DNA from 2 places in the Comamonas sp. 14P8.1.4 genome. Region 2 is predicted to be linked to the other one. Evidence: predicted binding sites of a transcription regulator. Region 2 holds the regulator's gene; the other holds the start of a gene.
The links. Region 2 encodes HrcA, which represses chaperone genes, less so after heat shock. Its sites were predicted from a motif close to TTAGCACTCNNNNNNNNNGAGTGCTAA; they were not measured.

Region 1 (5,180 bases), on a different contig from region 2:
TGTGCGGGATGTCACGGAAATGCGGCGCATGGAAGAGCGCATGCAATACCAGGCGGCCTACGACATTCTGACGGGCCTGCATAACCGCTGGACCTTTACCCAGCGCCTGCAGGAGAGCCTGCAGCACGCGCAGGCGCAAGGCGACCCTGTGGCCTTGCTGCTGCTGGACCTGGATAACTTCAAGGCCATCAATGATGGCTATGGGCATGCGGCGGGTGACCACGTGCTGCAAGAGGTGGCCAAGCGCCTCAAATCCGTCATGCGCAATCAGGGCGTGCTCTCGCGTTTGGGCGGGGATGAGTTCACGGTGCTGCTACCGAATACGGATGCTGCCCAGGCGCAGGCGTGGGCGGAGCAGATTTTGCATGCCATGTCTGCGCCATGCCGCTGGGGCCATGCGCAGCTGGACTTCGGTGCCAGCATTGGCATCGCGCTGTCTCCGTTCGATGGTCGAGACCCGTCCACACTGCTGCGTTATGCGGATATGGCGATGTACCGGGCCAAAGAGCATGGCCGGGGCAACTTTGTCTTTTATGACGACAGCATGGGCCATGAGATGGCTGAAAAGGTGCTGCTGTCTGAGCGCTTGCGCCTGGCTCTGGGCTATGAGGGCATGAAGCTGTATTACCAGCCGCAAATCGATATCCGTACCGGCCAGGTGTGTGGGGTCGAGGCATTGTTGCGCTGGACAGATCCTCTGCTGGGGGAAATTACACCTGACCGGTTCATTCCGGTGGCGGAGTCCTCGGGTCTGATCATCAGGCTGGGTAACTATGTGCTGGATGCCGCCTGCAAGCAGATTGGTCTGTGGTTGGGGCAGGGGCAGCCCATGCGGATTGCGGTGAACCTCTCGGCCCAGCAACTGCGGCATTCCAGTCTGGTGCAGCAGGTGCGCGAGGCCTTGGAGCGCCACGATGTGCCCGCTCAATGGCTGGAGCTGGAAGTGACAGAGTCACAGGCCATGCAGGACCCGGAGCATGCATGCCGCATCCTGGCTGAGCTGGCGGGGCTGGGGGTGAGTCTGGCGCTGGATGATTTTGGCAATGGCCACTCTTCACTCGCGTACCTGCAGCATCTGCCGGTTCAGCGCTTGAAGCTGGGCAAAGACTTCATGCGTGAAGGTCGCTTGGGGCACAAATTGCTCGGCGCGATCATTCAACTGGGCCATGCCCTGGATATGCAGGTGGTGGCCGAAGGGGTGGAAACCGAAGCCCAGCGCAGCCAGCTGGAAGCGCTGGGGTGCGAGTGTTATCAAGGCTGGCTGTCTTCCAAAGCGATGACTGCCTTGCAGTTCGAAACCTGGCGAAGCCAGCGCCAGTAATACGCGAGCAGCTATAAAAAAAACCACCGCTTGCGGTGGTTTTGGGTGTACCGTGCGCGGGGCGTATCACTGATTGCGGATATTTTGTTCCTTGATCAGGCGGCTCAGCTCTTCAGTATCTTTCTTGACGCGATTGGCCAGCCCTTGGGGCGAGGTCGCCACCATTTGCCAGCCTTGCTGGAAGAGTTTTTCGCGGACTTCAGGGGTGCGCGCAATTTCGATCAGCAGCGTGGCCAGCTTGGTGCGAATCGCCTCGGGCATGCCGACTGGCGCTGCGAACGCGTTCCACATCTGCAAGTCAAGGTTCACGCCCAACTCGGCCATGCTGGGAACGTCGGGCGCCAGGGGGCTGCGGCCATTGGAGGTCACGCCAATCAGGCGCACCTTGCCCGCTTGTGCCTGAGAGTGGGCCAGTGCAGGGGGAAGCATGGCCATTTGCAGCTGGCCGCCAGCCATGGCGGTGGCGACTTGTGGGTAGCTGTTGTAGGGCACATGCAAGGGGTTGATGCCGCTGCGGGTCTTCAACAATTCGGTGCCCAGGTGGCCGATGGTGCCAATGCCCGGGGTGCCGTAGCTCCACTTGTCGCCAGCGGCTTTGGCGGCCGCAAAGAAAGCCTTGCCATCCGCATCTTTGGGAACGCCGGGTTGCTCCACCGGTGCCGTCAGCACGAGTGGCGACACGCCCACCAGTGTCAGCGGGGCCAGATCCTTGAGGGGGTCATACGGTGCGGCAGGGTTGAGGATTTTGGCAATCGTCATGTTGCCGTTGATCATCAGTCCGATGGTGTGATCGTCCTTGGCGCGCGCCACTTCGGCGGCGCCAATATTGCCGCCAGCACCGGCCTTGTTTTCCACAATCACAGGCTGGCCCAGCAGCTTGGACAGCGGCTCGGAGAAGGTGCGCGCTGTCAGGTCAGGGGAAGAGCCACCAGGGAAACCCACCACAATGCGCACCGGCTTGGTGGGCCATGCGCCGGCAGGTGATGCAGCGAAAACAGATGTGGTTGCGGCTGCAGCAACCAATGCTGTACTTGCAGCCAATACCGTGCGGCGAGTGATGGTGAGTTTCATAGTCTGTGGTGCAGAAAAATTGCAAGAAACAAAAATTTCTCGCAGGAAAAAAGAAAGCCCGGAGATTATCCGGGCTTGTATATGCATCAATCTGGCATTTTTTTACCGGACAGCGCAGGAACGTTCTTACGCGAACTCGGTCAACGCTTTTTTCATCTTTTTCATGGCAGCCACTTCAATTTGGCGGATGCGCTCGGCGCTCACCCCATATTCGGCAGCCAGCTCATGCAGCGTCATGCCGCCAGAGCCATCATCGTTCACTTTCAACCAGCGCTCTTCCACGATGCGGCGGCTGCGATCGTCCAGCATTTCCAGCGCCTGGGCGATGCCGTCGGACGCCAGGGCATCACGCTGGCGGTTTTCGAGCATGCTGGTGGGCTCGTGCGCTGCATCAGACAGGTAGGCAATGGGGCCAAAAGCGTGTTCACCGTCGTCGCTGGGGCTGGGGTCCAGCAGCACATCACCGCCGGACAGGCGCGTTTCCATCTCCATGACTTCTTCGCGCTTGACGTTCAGCTTGGCGGCCATGGCGTCAATTTGCTGCGCAGTCAGCGTCTCACGCAGGCTCAGTTCGTCATCCATGGCGGCATCTGCCTGCATGCCTTGTTTGAGCGAGCGCAGATTAAAGAACAGCTTGCGCTGCGCCTTGGTGGTCGCCACCTTGACCATGCGCCAGTTCTTCAGGATGTATTCGTGAATTTCGGCCTTGATCCAGTGCATGGCGTAGCTGACCAGACGTACGTTCTGGTCGGGATCAAAGCGTTTGACGGCCTTCATCAGGCCGACATTGCCTTCCTGGATCAGGTCGCCGTGGGGTAAGCCATAGCCCAGGTACTGGCGCGAGATCGAGACCACCAGACGCAGGTGGGACATGATCAGACGCCCAGCGGCGTCCAGGTCGTTGTGTTCTTTGAGTTTGCGGGCGTAATCCTGCTCTTCCTCTTGGGTGAGCATAGGCAAGCGATTGGCCGCTGTGATGTACGCGTCCAAATTACCCAGTGGCGGCACCAATGCCCAAGGATTCGCAGGTGCCAAGGCCGAAGCAGCAAGGGTGCTAGTTGGGTTTGTCATTGCACTCATCCTTTCATCCATCACTTCATATTAGCACTCTATAAGAGGGAGTGCTAAGTCATAAGTTCCGCAGCGCTGTGTCAGCAGATGTTGACGATGGCTGGTGTGAGCTGGATGTGGGCTTTTTCGTGTGTATGCAAATGTTTTTTTGAAGGCAAACAATGCACGATGATTTGCTGTATTTCTTCATTTTTCTTTAGATTTCAGTAATTTCTGAAATTTAAAATGCCTTAAGTTATTGATTTTAAATATTATTATTTACTATTGTGGTTAAGTCTTATAGAAGTTAAAAAATATATAATTTCGCCTTTCATTCTGAAAAAACATCATGTCTAGTTCTGAAAATACGACATCGCGCCACCTGTGGCCGCGTGTCTTCGGTGCGGTGCTGGCCCTCGTAGGCCTGGCGCTGCTGATCGGCGGTATCCGCCTGGCCACTTTGGGTGGCTCTTGGTACTACCTGATTGCTGGTGCTGCCATCGTGGCATCTGGCGTCATGCTCGTGCGTGCCAAGCCACAAGGCGCTCTGCTGTTCCTGGTGGTGGTGATTGGTACCGCTTTGTGGACCGTCGCCGAAGCGGGTGGCCAGTTCTGGGGCTGGGTGCCTCGTATGGCTCCCATGCTGGTGCTGGGCCTGATCGCTGCCCTGGCACTGCGTTCGCTGAAGCCTTCCGCTAAAAAGCTGGCTGTGCCCGCTGCCGCAGTGCAAGCTGTGGTGATCGCCGCTGGCGCCGTGGGCGTGTTCACGCCCCACAGCGAAGTGTTCAACGCCAAGGTCGATCAGATCGTCAAGGACGTTCCCGTCGTGACCGATCCCAAGAGCGCTGCCAACAACTTCACCCAGTTTGGCCGTGACCATGCAGGCACCCGCTTTGCACCTCATGACCAGATCAACGCCAGCAACGTGAACAAGCTGGAAGTGGCTTGGACCTACCGCACTGGTGCAACCCTGGGCTTCCCGAACGAAGACGTGGGCGCACCTATCCAGGTGGACGGCACCATGTACCTGTGTACACCTCAGAACAAGGTGATCGCAGTGGACGCGACCAGCGGCCAGGAAAAGTGGACATTTGACCCCCAATCCAAGCAGACCAAGCACTGGCAGCGTTGCCGCGGCGTGGGCTACTACGAAGTGCCTGAGTCCGAAAAGCGTGCTGACGGCCATTGCAATGCCCGCATCATCACCACCGACAAGCAAACCCGCCTGTGGGCTGTGGATGCCAAGGACGGCAAGCTGTGCGAAGGCTTCGGTGACACCGGCAAGGGTTACTCGGACCTGAGCGTGGGCATGGGTGACTACAAAGAGTGGTACTACATGCAGACTTCGCAGCCTCTGGTGGCTGACGGTCGCGCCATCGTTGGTGGCTGGGTCTGGGACGGTAAGGAGCTGAACGAGCCTTCCGGCGTGATCCGCGCTTACAACCTGAAGGACGGTTCGCTGGACTGGGCCTGGGACTTGGGTAACCCCGAGATCACCAAGCTGCCTCCCGAAGGCCAAACCTACACCAAGGGCACGCCCAACTGGTGGACCCACGGCGCCTATGACGCCAAGCTGGGCCTGATCTATCTGCCTTTGGGCAACCCTACACCTGACTTCTCGCTGAACCACCGCACCGAAGCGATGAACAAGTATTCGTCCTCCGTGGTGGCACTGGATGTGAAGACCGGCCGCGAAGCCTGGCACTTCCAGACGGTTCACCTGGACCTGTGGGACTAC
Region 2 (5,180 bases):
GGTTAGGCTGGATGCCGGGGATTGCACATGGCGAGGGGCCAAAGCCAAAGGGGATGCATTGGAAAACTTATCGGCGTTTGAAGCACCATCATGCAGTTGCCGAGAACACTGTAGCTAATCTGACACTGAACCTTTGCCAACGCTATTACTAGCTCTCTTGAGACTTTCTGAGTGCTTGTAGAGAGCGCTTAACGCCTATCTTCGGGTTCATGGCTAACGCCTTTTCAAATGCCTCAATAGCCTCACTAACTCGCCCCATGTGCTGCAAAGCTTGCCCTCTGTATTTGTACGCAACCGCCCCATATGAGTTGTCATCGGCGGCCCCTGCAACAAGAGCTTTTTCTACAGTATCCAGCACTTGCAATGCTTTTTCCGAAGTCAACTCAGATTCATTCAGTAGTTCCGCACATTCATTGAGTAGCACTGCATAACTAGGGCTACCTCGCTTTGCTAACTTGAATTTTTCGGCATCAAGAAATTGCCCTTCAGCGTCGTAAAAAAAAGTCCCAAGCTCTTTCAAGACCACACCAAAAGTAGAGCCAGTTAAGTCAAACACATACCCATCAGCCCAACCCGTAGAAGGGTGCACGGAAAACAGTTGGGTATTGCTTGGAACATGAATCACACTCAGTTGCGACGCATCCTCCTTAACCTTGGAATTACATGTTTGGGATAGCACAAATGAAGCATCATCAGAGATTGCAGCGTTGTAGAAATTCGCTTGCACGCTCTTAGTAGCCAACAGCGCTCCATATTTCGAAAAAACATAGAGTTCACCAGTGACACTGCTACCCTTCGCTCTATCCAGCACAACAAAAATTCCGTTGTCTGCTACATAGCACTGCGCAGGCAAACAGCTACCTTGCATCACATACAGGGCGTTCTCGTGGAGATTGATGAGTACATATGACCCACTATGGTTCTTATGCGCATCCACTGACCCGCCATGCCATCCTATCAACCACTCTCCAGAGGGGGAGCATTCCGCCCGGCCCGTAAAACCAAGACTTTTTACGGAAGCAATACCTACGCGTCCTTGGCGAAAGGACACATCACCCTTAGGCAACAGGCTGGAATCTCTAGGCTTAAGAATTTTTGCTTTAGCTGCGCTGAAGATTTCAAAGATACCCATTGCTGCCCCTAAAAAGTCACAGTGAGGCACAAGTCTATCAGCGCCCCCCGATAACAACTTGAGCCAATAAACTCGCCAAATTTGGCTACACAGTGGCTACATGAGCACAAAAAACAAAAAGCCTGCTACGTAAAACATAGCAGGCTTTCTTTATGTGTATTGGTAGGGCGTGGCGGACTTGAACCGACGACCAAAGGATTATGAGTCCTCTGCTCTAACCAACTGAGCTAACGCCCCGGCCGCATTCTGCGGATTCATACGAACCCTGCAAAACCTGCTTATTGTAGCGGCTAGCGCTGGTGGCTCAACGCATTGCTGACCAACTTGGACGTTATGTCCACAATTTGAATCATCTTGTCATAGTGCATGCGCGTGGGGCCAATGACCCCCAAAGTTCCCACCACTTGACCATCCACTTCGTAGGGTGCGCTAACCACTGACAGCTCTTCAAAAGGTACAACCTGGCTCTCTCCACCAATGTAGATACGTACTCCATCGGCTTTGCTCGAGAAATCCAGCAACCGCAAAATCTGGGTTTTTTGCTCGAACAGGTCAAACGCACGACGCAAATTGCCCATGTCACTGGAGAAATCGCTGACGGACAGCAAATTGCGCTCGCCTGAAATGATCACCTGCTCTTGCAATTGCGGAGACATGGCCTCTGCACTCAAACTCACCGCCGCCTGCATCAGCTGTGCGACTTCGCCGCGCAACTGCTCCACTTCTTGCTGAATTCGTTCGCGCACCTGCTCAATATCGAGTCCTGCGTAATGCGCATTGAGGAAGTTGGCAGCCTCCACCAGTTGGGATGAAGACAGCTCCACATCCGTGAAGATCACGCGGTTTTGCACGTCACCCTGCGGCGAGACGATGATCACCAGCACACGGCGCTCAGAAAGCTTCACAAACTCCAAGTGTTTGAACACCGAGCTGCGGCGTGGCGCCATGACCACACCGACGAACTGCGACATATTCGACAACAGCTGCGCCGCATTGGCGATCACCTTTTGGGGCTGTTCCGCCGCCAATTCGGGGGCCACCAGGCCACTGTTTTGCACCGTCAGCATGGTGTCCACAAACAATCGATAGCCACGCGCTGTAGGGATGCGCCCCGCAGAAGTATGGGGACTGACAATCAGCCCCAGCTCCTCCAGGTCAGACATGACATTGCGAATGGTCGCAGGCGACAATTCCAGTCCAGAAGCGCGCGACAAAGTCCGCGACCCCACTGGCTGGCCGTCCGAGATATAGCGCTCGACCAGCGCTTTCAACAATAACTTGGCACGTTCATCGAGCATGCTTTGATTTTAATGATGTAATTTCCGGTATGACGTCCAAGTTTCGCCATGTAGCACTGGTGGGTAAATACCAATCTTCCACCACCTCCGGCCCTGCTACCGATCAGTCCCGCCAAGTCCTTCAAGATATTGCAGATTTTCTGCAACTGCAGGGCTGCGAAGTCGTGCTCGAGGCCGAGACCGCTGCGCACACCGGTTTGCACAGCCGCTTCCCCGCCATGGATGTGGATGGGCTCGGTCAACACTGCGACCTGGGGATTGTGGTGGGCGGTGACGGCACCATGCTGGGTATTGCGCGGCAACTGGCCAAATATGGCACTCCATTGATCGGCATTAACCAAGGCCGACTGGGTTTTGTGACCGATATTCCACTGGACGATTACCCACAAGCACTGCTGCCCATGCTGCAGGGCGAATATGAGCAAGAATCACGTCCCCTGATGCACGCCAGCGTCGTGCGCCAGGGCACTACCGTTTTTGAAGCGCTGGCCATGAACGATGTCGTGGTCAACCGCGGTAGCACCTCCGGAATGGTCGAGCTGCGCGTGGAAGTGGATGGCCGCTTTGTCTCCAACCAGCGGGCTGACGGCTTGATTGTGGCCACGCCCACAGGCTCCACGGCATACACCTTGTCCGTCGGCGGCCCCCTGATGCACCCCTCCATCCCCGCGTGGCTGATGGCGCCCATTGCGCCGCACACCCTATCCAACCGTCCCATCGTGCTATCAGATCAGGCAGAGGTCATGATGGAAGTGGTCAGTGGCCGCGATATCAGCGCCAACTTTGACATGCAGTCGCTCGCATCGCTGTTGCACGGCGATCGCATCTATGTGCGCCGCTCGGAGCACAGCGTTCGCTTTTTGCACCCCGTGGGCTGGAACTACTTCGCTACACTGCGCAAAAAGCTGGGCTGGAACGAAGGGGGCTATTGAGAAATGGCGCTCAAACGCATTGCCTTGCGCGACTTTGTCATCGTCCAGCAGCTGGACCTGGACTTGCACGCAGGCTTTACCGTGCTGACTGGCGAGACCGGTGCTGGCAAATCCATTCTGATTGATGCCCTGCAACTGGTGCTGGGCAGCCGTGCCGATGCCGGTGTGGTACGCGAAGGCGCATCGCAAGCCGATATCAGCGCCGAGTTTGATGCCCCTGCACACCTGCACAGCTGGCTGGAAGATGGCGGTTTTGCGCAGGAAGAGACCCTTCTGCTGCGCCGCGTGATCGACAGCCAGGGCCGCAGCCGCGCCTGGATCAACGGTGCGCCCGCCACCGCGACCCAGTTGCGCAGCCTGGGCGAAGCCCTGCTGGACATTCACGGCCAGCACGCTTGGCAAAGCCTGACGCGCGCAGAAGCTGTGCGGGAGTTGCTGGACGGTTACGCCAACGTCACCACCCAGGCCTTGCGCCAGCATTGGCTGGTGTGGCGCGCTGCCGCCAAAGACCTGGAACATGCCATCGCCGCGCAAGACAGCTTGCAGCGCGAGCGTGAGCGCCTGCAGTGGCAAATTGGCGAGCTGGAAAAGCTCAGCCCAGGTGCCGATGAGTGGGAAGAGCTGAACACTCAGCACACCCGCCACTCGCACGCCCAAGCCCTGCTTGAAACCGCCCAAGGCGCGCTGTTTCTGCTGGAAGACGATGAAGCAGGGATTAGCAGCCCCCTGGGCCGTGCGCAGGATCTGCTTCAAGACAAAGAGCACCTAGAGCCCGAATTTCAAGCGATTGCTGACGTTTTGGCTTCCAGCCTTGCGCAGATCAATGATGCCCAGCACTCGCTGCAAATCTATTTGCGCCGTACCGAACTGGATCCGGAAAAGCTGGCCGAGCTGGATGAGCGCCTGTCGCTGTGGATGCAGCTGGCCCGCCGCTACAAGCGCACGCCCGAAGAGCTGCCTGCCCTGCTGCAATCTTGGCGCGATGAACTGCGTGCCCTGGATGCCGTGGTCGACATTGACCGCTTGCGCCGCCACGAGCAGCACACCCAAGAGGCCTACCACGCTGCGGCGCGCACCCTCTCGCAGCAGCGCGCCAAAGCGGCGCCCAAGCTTTCGCGCGCCATCACCCAGGCCATGCAGGGCCTAGGCATGCAAGGCGGCAAGTTTGAAGTTCAGCTGGACAAGCTGAGCGAACCCAGCCCCCATGGCATGGACAGCGTGCAGTTTCTCGTCGCGGGCCACCCCGGCGCCACCCCCAAACCGATTGGCAAAGTGGCCTCTGGTGGTGAACTCTCACGCCTGTCGCTGGCGATTGCCGTCACCACCAGCGAGCTGGGCCATGCAGGCACTCTGATTTTTGACGAGGTGGACTCCGGCGTGGGCGGGGCTGTGGCCGAAACCGTCGGCAAACTGATGCGCGCCTTGGGCAAAGACCGCCAGGTGCTGGCTGTCACCCACCTGCCCAAAGTCGCTGCCTGTGCCGACCAGCACTACGTCGTCGCCAAAAAGCGCGACAAGACGGGCACCACCAGCACGGTGGCTCCAACCAACACACAGCAGCGCGAGCGTGAGATTGCCCGCATGCTGGGCGGTGAAAAAATCTCGGACACCACCATGGCCCATGCACGCGAGATGCTGCAAGCCGCCACGATGACTTGACCCCACCCAAAGGCCCTCGATGACAGATTTGGAAATTGTGCTGATCACAGGCATGTCCGGCTCCGGCAAATCCGTGGCCCTGCATGCACTGGAAGATGCCGGTTATTACTGCGTGGACAACTTGCCGCCTGAGCTGCTCGAAAATTTCGTGCGCCTGCA

Region 1: a site for HrcA is predicted at 3,494-3,520, ahead of rpoH (RNA polymerase sigma factor RpoH). Genes of this name have one in related genera too.

Annotation. Positions count from the first base shown of each region.
Region 1 covers NZ_JBYOKN010000001.1:652,509-657,688, forward strand. The annotation lists gene AC27VO_RS03010 (putative bifunctional diguanylate cyclase/phosphodiesterase) at 1-1,321, shown strand, start outside; gene AC27VO_RS03015 (Bug family tripartite tricarboxylate transporter substrate binding protein) at 1,388-2,392, opposite strand; gene rpoH (RNA polymerase sigma factor RpoH) at 2,519-3,463, opposite strand; gene AC27VO_RS03025 (membrane-bound PQQ-dependent dehydrogenase, glucose/quinate/shikimate family) at 3,792-5,180, shown strand, end outside.
Region 2 covers NZ_JBYOKN010000007.1:117,227-122,406, reverse strand. The annotation lists partial or broken gene AC27VO_RS12330 (hypothetical protein) at 1-152, shown strand, start outside; gene AC27VO_RS12325 (tetratricopeptide repeat protein) at 149-1,132, opposite strand; tRNA gene AC27VO_RS12320 (tRNA-Ile) at 1,293-1,369, opposite strand; gene hrcA (heat-inducible transcriptional repressor HrcA) at 1,423-2,430, opposite strand; gene AC27VO_RS12310 (NAD kinase) at 2,460-3,362, shown strand; gene recN (DNA repair protein RecN) at 3,366-5,021, shown strand; gene rapZ (RNase adapter RapZ) at 5,041-5,180, shown strand, end outside.